Regions from separate parts of the Allohahella marinimesophila genome, predicted to be linked through region 2. Evidence: predicted binding sites of a transcription regulator. Region 2 holds the regulator's gene; the other holds the start of a gene.

Region 1 (7,436 bases), on a different contig from region 2:
GCACGGTTTGCTGTCTCGCGTGCCGCCAGCCGCCTAGACTGCTCGACACGTCCCTTTGCCATCCATATCGCAGACGAATGTTCGGTGACGGCCCGAGCCATCGTAATTGCTTCGGGTGCGACCTACCGGACCCTCGACCTGCCGAACTATAGCCAGTATGAAGGCCAGGGCATCCACTATGCTGCCACAGCGATGGAAGCCCAGCTCTGCACCGGTGAAGACGTGGTCGTGGTCGGCGGAGGAAACTCATCCGGCCAGGCTGCCGTCTTTCTGTCACGACACGCCAGGCATGTGTATATGCTGGTTCGGAACGACACGCTGGCCGAGACCATGTCGGACTATCTGATCCAGCGCATAGAAGACTCATCAGCCATTAGCGTTCATACTGCGACCGAATTGACGGCGCTGGATGGGGACCGATTTCTGAAACAGGTCAGCTGGCAGAAACGCGGGCAGGCATCACCTGAAACGCATGAGATCCGCAATGTATTCGTGATGATAGGCGCCGTGCCGAATACGGACTGGCTCGGCGGTTGCCTGCAGTTGGACAAGGAGGGCTTCGTGCTGACTGGTGCTGCGGTCAACGGTTCGCAGCCGTCGTCGCCATTCACAAGTTCAATCGAAGGGATCTTTGCAGTGGGCGATGTGCGTTCGGGATCGGTTAAACGGGTGGCTTCCGGGGTGGGCGAGGGTTCTGTGTGCGTTCAGCATGTGCACAGTTATCTGAATGATTCGACAGACTGATGTTCGGTGCATAAGTAGTATGAAGGAAATTCTGATCGTTGGTGGCGGGGCAGCCGGATACTTCGCCGCGATTGCTGCGGCGACTGCCTTTCAAGAGGCAGGACGCGAAGCGCGCATCACTATACTCGAAGGCAGCTCATCACCCTTGGGCAAGGTAAAGATATCTGGTGGCGGCCGTTGCAATGTCACCCACGACTGCCCCGATGCGAGCGATCTCGTCGCTTTTTATCCACGTGGCGAAAAAGAACTGCTCGGCCCCTTCTACCACTTCGGCGCCATGGATACCGTCGCCTGGTTCGAGGCAGAAGGCGTCGCACTGAAGACCGAAGCGGACGGCAGGATGTTCCCTGTTACCGATTCTTCCCAGACAATAATCGACGCACTGATCTCAGCTGCTGATCGTCTGGGCATCAGGCAGCTGATGAACCAGAGGGTCGGCAGCATCGAGGCGCTACCATTAACGTCAGAAAATGCGGCATCGAGCTGGTGTGTCTCTACTGCTGGGCACGAGCGCTTTGAGGGCGATGCCGTCATCGTCTGCTCCGGAAGCAGTCCCCACATCTGGCGATCATTGACGGCGCTGGGTCTCGACATCGTGCCGGCGGTGCCATCACTGTTTGCCTTCGATACCCGTGATACCCGTTTGCGGGATCTTGCTGGCGTGAGCGTGCAGAATGCTCACGTGCAGATTGAATCAGCCGATAAACGGTCGGGGATCGAGGCGAATGGCCCACTCCTCGTCACACATCGTGGGGTCAGTGGGCCCGCCATCCTGCGATTGTCGGCATGGGGCGCCAAAGAACTGGCTGGTTGCCAGTATCAATTCGGTCTACGAATCAACTGGCTTGGCCAATGCTCAACCCCCGAAGCCATCGATCAGATCAATCTCGCCAGACCTGCCCTGGCAAAAAAGAAAATAATTGGCAACAATCCATTCTCGCTGCCCTCGCGACTCTTTGCCAGTCTTGCGGAGCACGCCGGCGTCGCCCCTGATCAACGTTGGGCGGATCTCGGGCGCGAGGAGGCGAAGCGGCTCGCTGATATGCTCACCAACAGTCTTCTGAAGATCAACGGCAAGAGCACCAATAAGGACGAATTCGTGACCGCTGGCGGTGTTGCACGTTCCGAAGTCGACTTCCGCAGCTTCGCCGCCCGGCGATTCCCGGGGCTCTACCTGGCTGGCGAAGTCATCGACATCGATGCCCTGACCGGTGGTTTCAATTTTCAGGCCGCCTGGACCGGTGGCTATCTCGCTGGCAGAGGCCTGGCCGCCAGCCTCTAGCCGCGAGTTGTCCGCCCCACTTCCAGCCTTTTCATCTCACTGTCATAAATGAGTCATCTAGACGACATGGCAGTGTCACATCCCGTCCCGATACTGGGGCCCTTCGAATCAATACGCCGGTCGCGTTATCTGACGCCTGGCATCGAGAGGCTCTATGGAATCAGTTATTCGCGTCACCAATCTATCCAAAACCTTCGGCAAGGGTGGAAAGGCACTACACGATATCAGTCTGTCTATTGCACCTGGCGAAATGGTGGCCCTTATCGGCCCATCCGGTTCCGGCAAATCTACCCTGCTTCGACATCTTTCCGGACTCTCGCAGGGTGACCGCGAACAGGGTCGCATAGACGTACTCGGCAGCCCGGTGCAGGTGAAGGGAAAACTTGACTCCGACGTGCGTCAGACGCGCTCGAAGATTGGCTACATCTTTCAGCAATACAACCTCGTCAATCGCATGAGTGTCATGAGCAACGTGCTTATCGGAGCGCTGGGACGGATTTCTACCTGGCGGGGTTGCCTCAGCTTCTTTACCAAGGAAGAGCAGGCGCTGGCGCTGGAGTCATTGCGTCGCGTCGGTATGGATGCCTTCGTCAATCAACGAGCCTCTCGACTATCCGGTGGGCAGCAGCAGCGCGTCGCCATCGCCCGCGCCCTCACCCAGCAAGCTGAACTGATACTGGCTGACGAGCCCATTGCATCGCTCGACCCGGAATCTTCGCGCAAGGTGATGGAGATATTGGCAGACATCAACGAGCGTGATGGCAAGACGGTTGTCGTGACGCTGCATCAAGTCGACTACGCCTGCAAGTTCTGCCCCAGGGCGATAGCACTGAAGGACGGCCATATCGTGTTCGATGGCCCCTCAGCCATGCTGACCCCCGCACGCCTTAACGCCATTTACGGCACGACCACTTTCAACGACGAACCGGCACTACCGGCTAGAGCTCCGCTCAAAATTGCTGGTGGTCTGGCGATCGCCTGATCACTTCGCACCATAAGAAATCGACTCAACCCAGGTTCAGGAGAACTGACATGAAACATTGGCTTCGCACACTTTCACTCGCCAGCGGCATCGCAGTGGCCACCAGCGGCATTGCACTGGCTGCAGACAAAAAGGTAGAGGAAATCAACTTCGGCATCATCTCGACAGAGTCATCACAGAACCTCAAGTCCACCTGGACGCCCTTCCTCGACGATATGCAGGAAGAGCTGGGCATAGAGGTCAACGCTTTCTTTGCTTCTGACTATGCCGGCATCATCCAGGGCATGCGCTTCGGCAAGGTCGATGTGGCCTGGTACGGCAACAAGTCAGCCATGGAAGCCGTTGATCGTGCCAATGGCGAGATCTTTGCTCAGACAGTGGATAGTGAAGGCAATCCTGGCTACTGGTCACTCCTTATTGCCCGCAAGGACAACGAGAAGCTGAACACGATGCAGGACGTGCTCGATAACGCTAAAGACCTGAATTTCGGTAATGGCGATCCAAACTCTACATCAGGCTATCTGGTCCCAGGCTATTACGTGTTTGCCCTGAATGGCGTAGATGCCAAGAAAGCGTTCAAGCGGACGGTCAATGCCAGCCACGAAGTCAACCTGCTATCTGTTGCCAATGGTCAGCTCGACGTAGCGACCAACAATACTGAGAGCATGCGCAGACTCGAAATCACCAATCCTGAGCAATACGCCAAGCTGAAAGTTCTCTGGAAGTCTCCACTCATTCCGGCTGACCCAATTGTCTGGAACAAGGAATTGCCCGAAGACGTGAAGGCGAAGATCAAGGACTTCTTTCTCACCTACGGCACTGAAGATGCTGCCGAGAAAGAAGTTCTGGCTGCTCTTCAGTGGGCACCCTTCATCGAATCAAGCAATTATCAGCTGCTCCCAATCCGTCAGCTTGAACTGTTCAAGACCAAGCAGGAACTCGAACAGAATGCCAACCTGGCTGAAGACGAGAAAGCCGGAAAGATTGCTGAGATCGACAAGCAGCTCAATGAGCTGAGTCAGCGTCAGGCAGTGATTGAAAAACAGCAAGCTGCTATTCAGTAGTCGGGGAAACAGCATGCAGCCAGTAACAGCCCCCACACCGATCGTTAAAGATCCAGTGAAAACCAGCTGGCTCCGCCTGCTGGGCTGGGGTCTGCTGCTGGCGGTCCTGGTCTGGTCCTGGAATGGCGCCGAAATGCGGCCGATGGACCTCATCACGGACAGCGGCAACATGGCCACCTTTGCGGCTGATTTCTTTCCGCCAGATTTCACTTATTGGCGGATGTATCTGGAAGAAATGGTGGCCACTGTGCAAATCGCCCTCTGGGGCACACTGCTCGCAGTAATTCTCGCCATACCCTTCGGTATTCTGTGTGCTGAAAACATAACCCCGTGGTGGATTCATCAGCCACTGCGTCGAGTCATGGATTCATTCAGGGCCATCAATGAAATCGTCTTTGCCATGCTTTTTGTGGTGGCAGTCGGACTTGGACCTTTCGCAGGCGTGTTAGCGCTGTTCGTTCACACGACCGGCGTACTTGCGAAGCTGTTCGCCGAGGCTGTCGAGGCGATTGAACCTGGCCCGGTAGAAGGCGTCAGGGCCACTGGCGCGAATGCGCTGCAGGAAGTCATCTTTGGTGTCATTCCGCAGATCATGCCGCTCTGGATCTCCTACGCGCTCTATCGTTTCGAATCGAATGTCAGGTCGGCCACGGTGGTCGGGATGGTCGGTGCCGGCGGCATTGGCGTGCTTCTCTGGGAGAACATTCGCAGTTTTCAGTTCGCCCAAACCTGCGCGATCATGATCATCATTATCCTGGTGGTGTCGGCCCTCGATGTCGCTTCACAGGCCATACGCAAGAGGTTCATATGAGCCTGTTTTTTTGCTCAGCCTTGTCTAGACAAGCAGGGAGCTACTGATGGCTGTGTATCAGGAAGTTGCCCGTGCACTCGAGCAGGAGATCAGACAGAACTTTCGTAGCGGAGATTATCTGCCCTCGGAAGCTGTTCTGGCACAACGCTTCTCGATCAACCGACATACCCTCCGCCGAGCCGTGGATGAGTTGATTGACGCCGGCATGCTGCTGCGCCAGCACGGGCGAGGCACGCAGATTATCGAACATGCGGTGGAATACGATATCGCGGCAAGAGCACGATTTACCGAGTCAGTCGAAGCCTCCGGCCATCACGCAGAAGCCAGTATTGTCGATCGAAAATTGATGACGGCCGATGAGGCGCTGGCCCAGGCCATGTGGATCGCGCCCGGTAGTCCCGTGCAGTTGATCGAGACGCTTCGCAGCGTGGACGGTCGCCCGGTCACACTGATCAGCCATTACCTGAATGCCACCGAACTACCCGATATCGCTCGGCTATATCAGGGTGGATCGCTACATGGCTGTATCGGCACACATCTCGGGCGGCGCCTCAGTCGGCGTCAGGGCCTTATCTCGGCCGTCATGCCGACCAGGCGCGAGTCGATACTGCTGCAGTTTCCTCGCAACATGCCCTTACTCAAAGTCCGCTCCAACAACGTCTGTGTCAGCACCGGTGCGGTGCTTGAGTACAGCGTCGCACGCAGCCGCTGCGACGCTTTTGAATATCGCGTTCAGCCGACGGCTGAGCACTCCGCCCCAGCGGCGGTAGACACTTCATCAATCAGAGAATCCTGTCATGAGCAATGATTCCGCCTTGCGCGAGAGCAGCCCTGAGACGCGCCAGAGACAGCGCGTGATCAGCGTGCTCGCACGAGCCGATACACCATCCTTGGAGCGCTACTACAGCACACTCCCACAGTTGCCTGAATTCAGGTTTATCCGTCAACCGGAATGCGGGCTCGCGCTGGTCCGTGGCCGCATGGGGGGCACTGGAGACGCCTTCAACGTCGGCGAGATGACCATGACACGTTGCGCAGTCGAAGACGAGTCGGGCGTCCGTGGCTTCGGCTATGTGTCCGGGCGAAAGCGCCGTCATGCCGAACTGGCTGCCATATTCGACCTTCTGTTACAGCTTGATCCGGCTACTCATGAAGCCGCACTCATCGCACCACTCGAACAAGCCTGGCTGGCTCAGCGCGACGATGAGTCACGGCGTGCCGCCGCCACGAAAGTCAACTTCATGACCATGGTCAGAGGGGAATCAGAATGAGCACGATGGTCAGTGGCCTGCAGGATGCCTGTACACAGTCGCAGCAGATTTTCCGTCATATTCTCGGTGCAATGGCTGAACCAGGACGCACGTTCGACCTGGAGAATCTGGAGGCGCCAACGGGTCTGAACAGTGCTGCCTGGCAAGCCTGTCTTGCGCTGGCAGATCTCGATACCAAAGTCTGGATCGAGCCGACTCTGCGAACGGATGCAAGCATCGAAGCGCTGCGTTTTCATACTGGCTGCCCTTATACCGAACAGGCTGCAGAAGCGGATTTTGCGATTGTCGGTCCAGCACTTTCGACGCCGCTGAGCACCTTCGACCAGGGGTCTGACGAGTATCCAGATCGGTCGTGCACCCTGATTGTTCAGCTGGACTCCCTGGCCCATGGGGAGCCCTTGCGACTCGAAGGACCGGGTATCGATACCGAGCGAAGCATCGCTGTGGATGGCATTGGCGCCGAATGGGTTGCGCAGTGGCAGAGCAATCGCGCGGCCTTCCCTTGTGGGGTGGATCTCATTCTGACAGCTGGGCATCAACTGATGGCGCTGCCTCGAACTACCCGCCTGTCCCTTATCACCGAATCTGTTTCGAAGGAGGCAACATGTACGTCGCAGTAAAAGGTGGCGAACAGGCCATTGATGCCGCCCACTGCTGGCTGGCTGATAATCGCCGCGGAGATCGCAGCATTCCCGTCCTGCGGGTCGACCAGATTCGCGAACAGCTTCGCCTTGCGGTCGACCGGGTCATGACCGAAGGTTCGCTGTACGATCCTGAGCTGGCGGCATTGGCACTGAAGCAGTCGAGTGGTGATCCCATCGAAGCCGTCTTTCTGCTTCGGGCCTACCGCAGCACATTGCCAAGACTCTATGGTACGAAGCCCATGGAGAGCAGTGATATGAGCGTTCGTCGTAGAATTTCTGCCAGCTTCAAGGACCTTCCTGGCGGTCAGGTGCTCGGCCCTACCTATGACTATAGCCACAGGCTGCTTGATTTCACGCTGCTGGCAGACGCCGAGACCGACCCGAACTCAGCTGACGCAGGTGTTCAGTCTGCCGCCATGGCCGATGAGACGGTTGAGCCCTGCCCCAAGATTCTCGAGTTGCTGAATCGTGAAGGCTTGATCGAGGCAGCCTCTGCAGCGCGCCCCGCCTCTGATGAGCCTGAAGTACCAGGCGATCTCACCAGAGACCCCTTGAGCTTTCCAGCCCCTCGCGACGTCCGCCTTCAGGCGCTGGCGCGAGGTGACGAAGGCTTCCTGCTGGCGTTGGCCTACTCCACC
Region 2 (7,436 bases):
CGGTTGCACGTACAGCAACAGGTGGCCGTCAACCTCGGCACAATCGCCCAACGCAAAAATATCGGCCTTTGACGTTCGCAGTTGCCGATCCACCACAATACCTCGACTGACCTCCAGCCCGGCTGCCGCGGCCAATGCGGAGTGTGGCCGAAGCCCGGTAGCGCTCAGCACCACATCGGCTTGCAGCGTGCGCAGTTCGCCGCCGTCGACAGAGACCAAGTATGCTGACCCTCCACCGGCAGAAGCCTCGCTGACATGGTCCACCGAACCGACTGTACTTTGCCAGTGAAAGCGTGCCCCAGCCTCTTCCAGGCCTTGCCCAAGCGCCAATGACACCTGCTCTGGCAAGGCGCGCTGCAGAGGCCGGCTATCCGGGGAAATCACATCGACGGTAAACTTCGTGTCTACTGAAGCCAGCAGATCATTTGCGAATTCACAACCAATCAGGCCCGACCCCATGATGACGATTCTTATGGGCCGATCGACAGCTCCCTCCGCACATCGCTGTTGCGCCACAGTCACGAGCCGCTCGCGAAAACGGCGATAATCCATGAGACTGTTGACACTCAGGACCTCATCGGCCGCCGATCCTGACAGAGGCGGACGTACGACTTCAGCACCGAGCGCCAAGACCAACTCGGTGAATTCAATGGTCTCACCAGCCGATGAGCTGCTGCCTTCGAAACCTGCGTCCAGACGCCGAGCTTCCGGATCGATGGCAGTGACCCGGGTATGCGTACGGATGTCTATGTCGAGCTGGCTAGCCATCTTGCCGGCATCGGCCATGGATAGATGTTCCGCATTCTTACCCTTCGCAAAGCCAGTTGAGAGCAGAGGTTTCGAATAGGAATGGCCATCATCTGCGGTCAGAAGAAGAATCTTTCTGTCGGCATCCAGCTTTCTGAATTCGCGGATAAAGGTATAGCCGGCAAGGCCGCTACCGATCACCACCAACGGCTTGTCACTCGGGCTTTGCTGGCGTTGCAGGTCGTTCACATTTCCACCATCTCGAAATCTTCCTTTCCAACGCCGCAGTCAGGACAAATCCAGTCCTCCGGCACATTTTCCCAGGTTGTGCCCGGCGCTATTCCGTCATCTGGCCAGCCTTCAGCCTCGTCGTAGACCAATCCACATACGACACACTGCCACTTACGCATGGTTTCTCCCGTACTTGCCATTCCCTCTTCAATTCAGGGTTGGCTTTCATCATGTATTTAACCGGTGACTCTGGTTACACTGCCCCGAGCCAGGACAGGCAGAGAAGACCCGGACGAAATCGTAGGACAATCCTACATTTTAAATCCGTCGTTTTCGACATCAATCGACAGGCCCACATCATGACAGATCTTGAACACTTCATGGCAATACGTCAGAGGGCGGAGTGTCTTTTTACTTTCGACGAAACCGAACAGGCTATCGTCCGGGTTGCTGCCGAGATGACCGCAGAGTTGGCGAACAGTAACCCGCTGCTGATGACCGTCATGACCGGCGCTGTCGTCTTCGTTGGCCGACTGGCCGCACATCTCGATTTTCCACTCGAAATCAGCTATCTCCATGCCACCCGCTATCGCAATACCACCTCGGGCGACACCCTGCAGTGGAAAGTGCCGCCGCAGCAGGATGTGAAAGATCGCACCGTAGTTGTTATCGATGACATTCTCGATGAAGGACATACCCTCGCTGAAGTGGAGAGACATCTTCAGGAGCTTGGAGCTCAGGCCGTCTATACCGCTGTTCTGGTCGACAAGACTCACGACCGCAAGGCCTTTCCAGGGCAGCGCTGTGATTTTACTGGCCTGCAGGTGCCAGACCGCTATGTATTCGGCTCGGGTATGGATTATCGTGGCTACTGGCGAAATACGGGCGGCATCCATGCGGTGCATCCGGACGATCTCTAACGCTGTTTCCGGGGCCGAAACTTGCAACTGACGACATCTCTTCCGCTGGCCCTCGCTGGCGTTCGCTGGCGACAGGGCCAGCAAATCACGAACCGGAATCGCTACCCCGATGAATTACGATGGTTGCTGGACCGGGGCTCACTGACGGCAAGACTCAAGCGTCGCGCCGAAACGTTCAGGGTGATCAGGCTCGCCTCCGAAACCCGAAGTATCTATAACCATGAGCGCCGTATCTTTGCCAGCGCCTGCAATGTGCGGGTGCATACGGCCATCGTCAGGGAGGTCATCCTCTGCTGCGATGGTCACGCAGCCGTCTATGCTCGAACCGTCATTCCCTGGAGCAGCCTGGCCGGTAGCAATCGTCGTTTGCTCACGCTGAATGAAAGACCGTTGGCCGATGTGTTGTTCAGCGGCTGCGGCGTGGCACGAGGCGACATCGAAGTAGCCCAGGTCCGTACGTCGATGCCAGGATCGGAGAGGCTACACGCTCGCAGGTCCTTGTTTTTCCCGAACCAGAAACCTATTTTAGTAGCCGAGTTCTTCGCCGGGGATTTCAACTTTTGCACAACAGAGGAGTAGCCGTCTGTGAATCGTGACAAGGCCCTGGCCTTTGTTCAGCTTATGCGCCTGGACAAGCCAGTGGGGATCCTGCTGTTGCTCTGGCCCACTCTGACAGCCCTTTGGCTCGCTGGCGACGGGCAGCCAACCCTGGCCAACATCCTGATTTTCACGGCAGGCGTCGCGCTGATGCGATCTGCAGGCTGTGTCATCAACGATTTTGCGGATCGCAACATTGATGGCCACGTGGCGCGCACGACAGAACGCCCTCTGGCCACAGGTCGGTTGACGAGCTATCACGCCTGGGCCTGCTTCCTCGCGCTCATTGCGCTGGCGTTTCTGCTCGTGCTCCTGACCAACCCAGCCACCATCAAGCTGGCTTTTGGCGCGCTCGGAGTCGCCATGCTGTATCCCTTCATGAAGCGTTACACCCATTTTCCCCAGGTGGTGCTTGGCATCGCTTTCTCGTTTGGCATACCCATGGCTTTCACTGCAGAAGGCGTCCCTGTCGGTGAAACTGCTATCTGGCTCATGTTGGGCAACATCATCTGGACGGTCGCCTACGATACAGAATATGCCATGGTGGATCGGAACGATGATCTTCGCATTGGCGTGAAGTCGACGGCGGTGTTGTTTGCTGAAGCAGACAAGATGATCATCGCCGCCCTGCAATCGTTCTGCGTGCTTGTCTGGATCATCATTGGTGTCACCAATGCGCTCGGCGCCGCCTATTTCCTCGCGGTAGTGATCGCGGCCACCCTGTTCGTGTATCAGCAGCATCTAATACGTTATCGGGAACGGGACATGTGTCTCAAGGCCTTCAAAAACAATAATTTTGTCGGTCTCGCTATTTTTGCTGGAACACTAGTGGCACTCAGCTGATCACGGCAATGATTTTCCATGTTTCAGCACCTGACGGGCGCATCTGTCATTAAAGTGTCATACTTCCTCGCTGTAATGGTCCCCAGCTGCTTTGCCTGACTGGAGCGAGGAATGCCAAACAAGAATGTTCTGATTGTCGACGACGAACCTGCAATTCGAGAGATGATTGCTGTTGCACTTGAAATGGCCGATTACGGTTACTGGGAAGCCGGCGATGCTGCTGAGGCCCATAGTATTATCGTGGACCATCGGCCGGACATCATCCTGCTCGACTGGATGTTGCCTGGAACGAGCGGTATCGAATTTGCGCGCCGGTTGAAACGGGACGGGGGAACGGCGGACATTCCCCTGATCATACTCACCGCCAAGACCGAAGAGGATAACAAGGTTCAGGGGCTGGAAGTTGGTGCGGATGATTACATCACCAAGCCTTTTTCTCCTCGTGAGCTGGTAGCACGTCTGAAGGCGGTACTGCGCCGCACCGTTGTGGCTGGCATGGAAACTCCGATCGAGATCAATGATCTCAAGCTCGATCCGGTCTGTCACCGGGTGACGATCAATGATCAGGCTGTTGCGATGGGGCCAACCGAATACAAGCTCCTGCAGTTCTTCATGACGCACCAGGAGCGCGTGTATACCCGTGGCCAGCTGCTGGACCAGGTCTGGGGTGGCAATGTGTATGTCGAGGAACGCACGGTCGATGTGCATATCAGACGACTTCGCAAGGCCCTTGAACCCAACCACTATTCACTGATACAGACGGTTCGCGGCACAGGCTATCGCTTCTCGACAAAGGCGGCATGAGGACAGCGATGGCTATGGGTAGTAACGATTGAAAATTTCTGAGCTGATCGTTCAGCCTCTGGTCATTTTTTTCCTGGTCATCCTGCCACTGGGCCTGCTCATCGGGCAGCCTTTGGCACTGACCTTCGCTGCAATAGTGCTCTACTTGCTCTGGAGCTTGCGCCAGGTGTATCGCCTGGCTAGCTGGCTTCAGCAGCCAGGTGAATCCGAGCCTCCTGAAAGTCACGGCCTCTGGGGTCGGATTTTCGACTCGATCCTTCGCCTTCAGGCCGAACACTCCAAAGCGCAGGCCCGATTACAGGCCCTGCTCAATCGTATCCAGCAGTCCACCAATGCCCTGAAAGACGGGGTCATTCTGACCAACAGCGACGGTGTCATGGACTGGTGGAACAGCGCTGCGGCAGACATGCTTGGCCTTCGCAAGCCAAACGATACCGGCCAGACCATTCACTATCTGGTCAGGGACCCCAGCTTCAAGCAGTATTTCTTTTCAAAAGCCTACGACGATCCCTTGTTGCTCAGCGCACCCAAAAAACCACAGATGCAGCTGAAGGTGCACATCACCCTCTTCGGTGAAGACGACCGGCTGATCGTGATTCAGGATGTGACCCAGCTCAAGCAACTTGAAAGTGTACGCCAGGTGTTCATCTCGAATGTGTCGCATGAACTCAGGACACCCCTCACCGTTATCAGCGGATATCTCGAAACGCTCATCGATACCGGGGCCGATCTTGCCCCTCGCCGGCAACGTGCGCTCTCACAGATGCAGACCCAGGCACGACGTATGGAGGCACTGGTGACCGACCTGCTGCTGCTGTCGAAAATCGAGAATGAAGGCGGCGAAATTCGTCAACTGCCAGTGAACATGCATGACCTGCTCCTGCGTATTCTCGATTCGGCGAAGGTGGTAGCCGGAGACAAGGTGCTGAAGATAAGCCTGGCGGTGGAGAGCGATGCCAGGTTGTACGGTAACGAAACCCAGCTTCACAGCGCATTCTCGAACCTGGTACTCAACGCCGTCAAATACACGCCCGAGGGTAAATGTATCGATATCCGGTGGCATTTGACCAAACGCCATGCGGTGCTGAGCGTTACAGACACCGGCATAGGCATCGACAGCATCCATATTCCGCGGCTGACCGAACGCTTCTACCGTGCCGATCCATCACGGCACACGGGCACCGGTGGCACGGGTCTGGGCCTGGCCATAGTCAAGCACGTACTGCTCAACCACGATGCCAGGCTGGATATCAGCAGCCGCCCTGGTGAAGGCAGCTGTTTTGCCTGTCTGTTCCCCATCGAGCGTATCAGGGAGCCCGAAGTCGCTCTGGAGGTGCACTAGCTGGCGTCGCCGGAGTGGTATCGGTCACACCCTGACTATCCAGCCAGAACAGCACGCCACCGGCAACTGCTGCCGGCAGTATGAAGAGATTCAGTATCGGCACATAGGTCGCTGCCAAGGCAGTGCCTCCAAAGCCATAACTCGTCATCCGGGCTCGCTTCAGCACCGTCAACACACGTATGAAGGGAAGACCATTCTGATCAACGGCATAATCGACCATCTCCACCGCCAGCATCCACATTGAGAAAGCAAGCCATAACAGAGGGGCCACCGTATTGATGCCGGGTATGAAAGATACGATCAGCAGGAGTAGCGCCCTGGGCAGGTAATACATCAGCTTTCGCGTCTCCCTCGCCAGCGCCAGAGGCAACACCTTTACCAACTGCGCTACAGTATTCGGCTGCGTAATGCTCTTTTCAACTGGACCACCTCGAGCGGCCCGCTCCTGCTGTTCAACCCGTTCGGCCAGAATGGCGTAGAAAGGGGCGCCAACGAGGGTGGCCAACAATACGAAGGTCTGGGAATACACCAGCAACAATAGAACGCCGAACACCAGCCACAATAGCCACTCCAGGAAAAGCAGCCATTCAGGCATAAACCCCATTAGCCAGGCAAAGCAAAGATCCGTATAGGTCACAGCAGCATAGGTGAGCACGGAAAACACGATGAGGTTGAGAAAGATTGGCAGCCACACATAAAGCCTGAGGCCTGGCCGCCGAATGATTTTGAAGCCGCTACTGATGTAACCGGCGCCGCGGGAAAATGAAGAATTCAAACTGATCGCCCCTTGGTAAGCACAGAAAGTAACCGCCTTGTGGCGACAACTGAGGAGAATTTCGTTGCACATGATAGACAGACTGACTGCCCTGGGCCAGAAGCCTCCCAGTCGCTACGGATTCTATATTGCGCTGACAGTCATTCTGACACTGGCCCTGCTGCCACAAAGTGGCGAACAGGGATTCGCGCACGCCGACAAGCTCATGCATTTTCTACTTTTTTTACTGATTGCCCTTGCCGGCAGACTGACCCATCAAAGTGTTCCCGTAGCTTATCTGGCGCTGGCGCTGCTAGCATATGGCGGCCTGATGGAGCTGATGCAGGGGATGACCAGCTGGCGGATGGCCAGTGCCGGCGATCTCCTGGCCGATGCCGCTGGCATCCTCGCCGGCCTTCCTTTGGCCGGACGCTTGATGCGACCGAGCCACAAGCTGTAAGAGATCTCTTACAGCGCTGTAGGTCATTACTGAAATTTTGCCCCTTCAAATCAGATGTCATCACTCGAAATTCTTAGCTAACCATTTGATTTATATAAAATTAAATATTCAGCCATTTTCCTGAGCCACATTTTTCGTGGAAAGCATAAGTTTTGTCGCGAAAATGTCATCGCAATTGGCGTAATATGTCTCTTGTCAGGACGACAGGGAATAAGGAAGAGCCAGGATGGTTGCCCCGCAAGGTGTTTCACCACGCAAACTCTAAAGAGTATGCAAATGGATAGCGGGGGGAGGCAAGGATCAGGGATGTGCGCTTGAGGGAATGACTTCTGAGGGGATGCCTACGGCATCCCCTTTTCCGTTGTGTCTAAAATTGCCTGATTGTAGACCATCAATATATTTTCTTTGAATTCATTACGTTTTTTGTGAACAGCGTCTATATTGTCTAGTGACCTCAAGCATCTCTGGGAAAACATGGACAATATTCAACCGCATCTCGATCATGCCATCGAGCTGGCAATAGCGTACATTCCGCAGCTCCTTCTCGCACTTCTGACGTTGATCGTCGGCCTCTGGATCATCAGCCACGTTTTAAGTCTGTTCAGAACTCGTCTCGCCAAACGCTTCGACCCTACGTTGAGCCAATTCGTGCTGTCGCTTGGTTCAGTCATCCTCAAGGCACTACTGTTGGTCAGCGTAGCCTCGATGATCGGCATCGAGACGACGTCCTTCATCGCT

Evidence for each region. Region 2 encodes PhoB, which activates phosphate uptake and scavenging genes when phosphate is short. Its sites were predicted from a motif close to TGTCATANNNNTGTCANA; they were not measured.
Region 1: a site for PhoB is predicted at 2,056-2,073, ahead of phnC (phosphonate ABC transporter ATP-binding protein). Genes of this name have one in related genera too.

What each region holds. Positions count from the first base shown of each region.
Region 1 is NZ_BAABBO010000011.1:300,158-307,593, reverse strand. Features, by position in the region: gene ABD735_RS13610 (FAD-dependent oxidoreductase) at 1-744, shown strand, start outside; gene ABD735_RS13605 (aminoacetone oxidase family FAD-binding enzyme) at 764-2,026, shown strand; gene phnC (phosphonate ABC transporter ATP-binding protein) at 2,181-3,008, shown strand; gene phnD (phosphonate ABC transporter substrate-binding protein) at 3,059-4,072, shown strand; gene phnE (phosphonate ABC transporter, permease protein PhnE) at 4,086-4,883, shown strand; gene phnF (phosphonate metabolism transcriptional regulator PhnF) at 4,930-5,691, shown strand; gene phnG (phosphonate C-P lyase system protein PhnG) at 5,681-6,154, shown strand; gene phnH (phosphonate C-P lyase system protein PhnH) at 6,151-6,774, shown strand; gene ABD735_RS13570 (carbon-phosphorus lyase complex subunit) at 6,759-7,436, shown strand, end outside.
Region 2 is NZ_BAABBO010000014.1:97,282-104,717, forward strand. Features, by position in the region: gene ABD735_RS15475 (FAD-dependent oxidoreductase) at 1-996, opposite strand, end outside; gene ABD735_RS15480 (rubredoxin) at 993-1,157, opposite strand; gene ABD735_RS15485 (hypoxanthine-guanine phosphoribosyltransferase) at 1,338-1,898, shown strand; gene ABD735_RS15490 (chorismate--pyruvate lyase family protein) at 1,920-2,477, shown strand; gene ubiA (4-hydroxybenzoate octaprenyltransferase) at 2,484-3,338, shown strand; gene phoB (phosphate regulon transcriptional regulator PhoB) at 3,450-4,142, shown strand; gene phoR (phosphate regulon sensor histidine kinase PhoR) at 4,171-5,484, shown strand; gene cysZ (sulfate transporter CysZ) at 5,450-6,259, opposite strand; gene ABD735_RS15515 (VanZ family protein) at 6,330-6,698, shown strand; gene ABD735_RS15520 (mechanosensitive ion channel family protein) at 7,173-7,436, shown strand, end outside.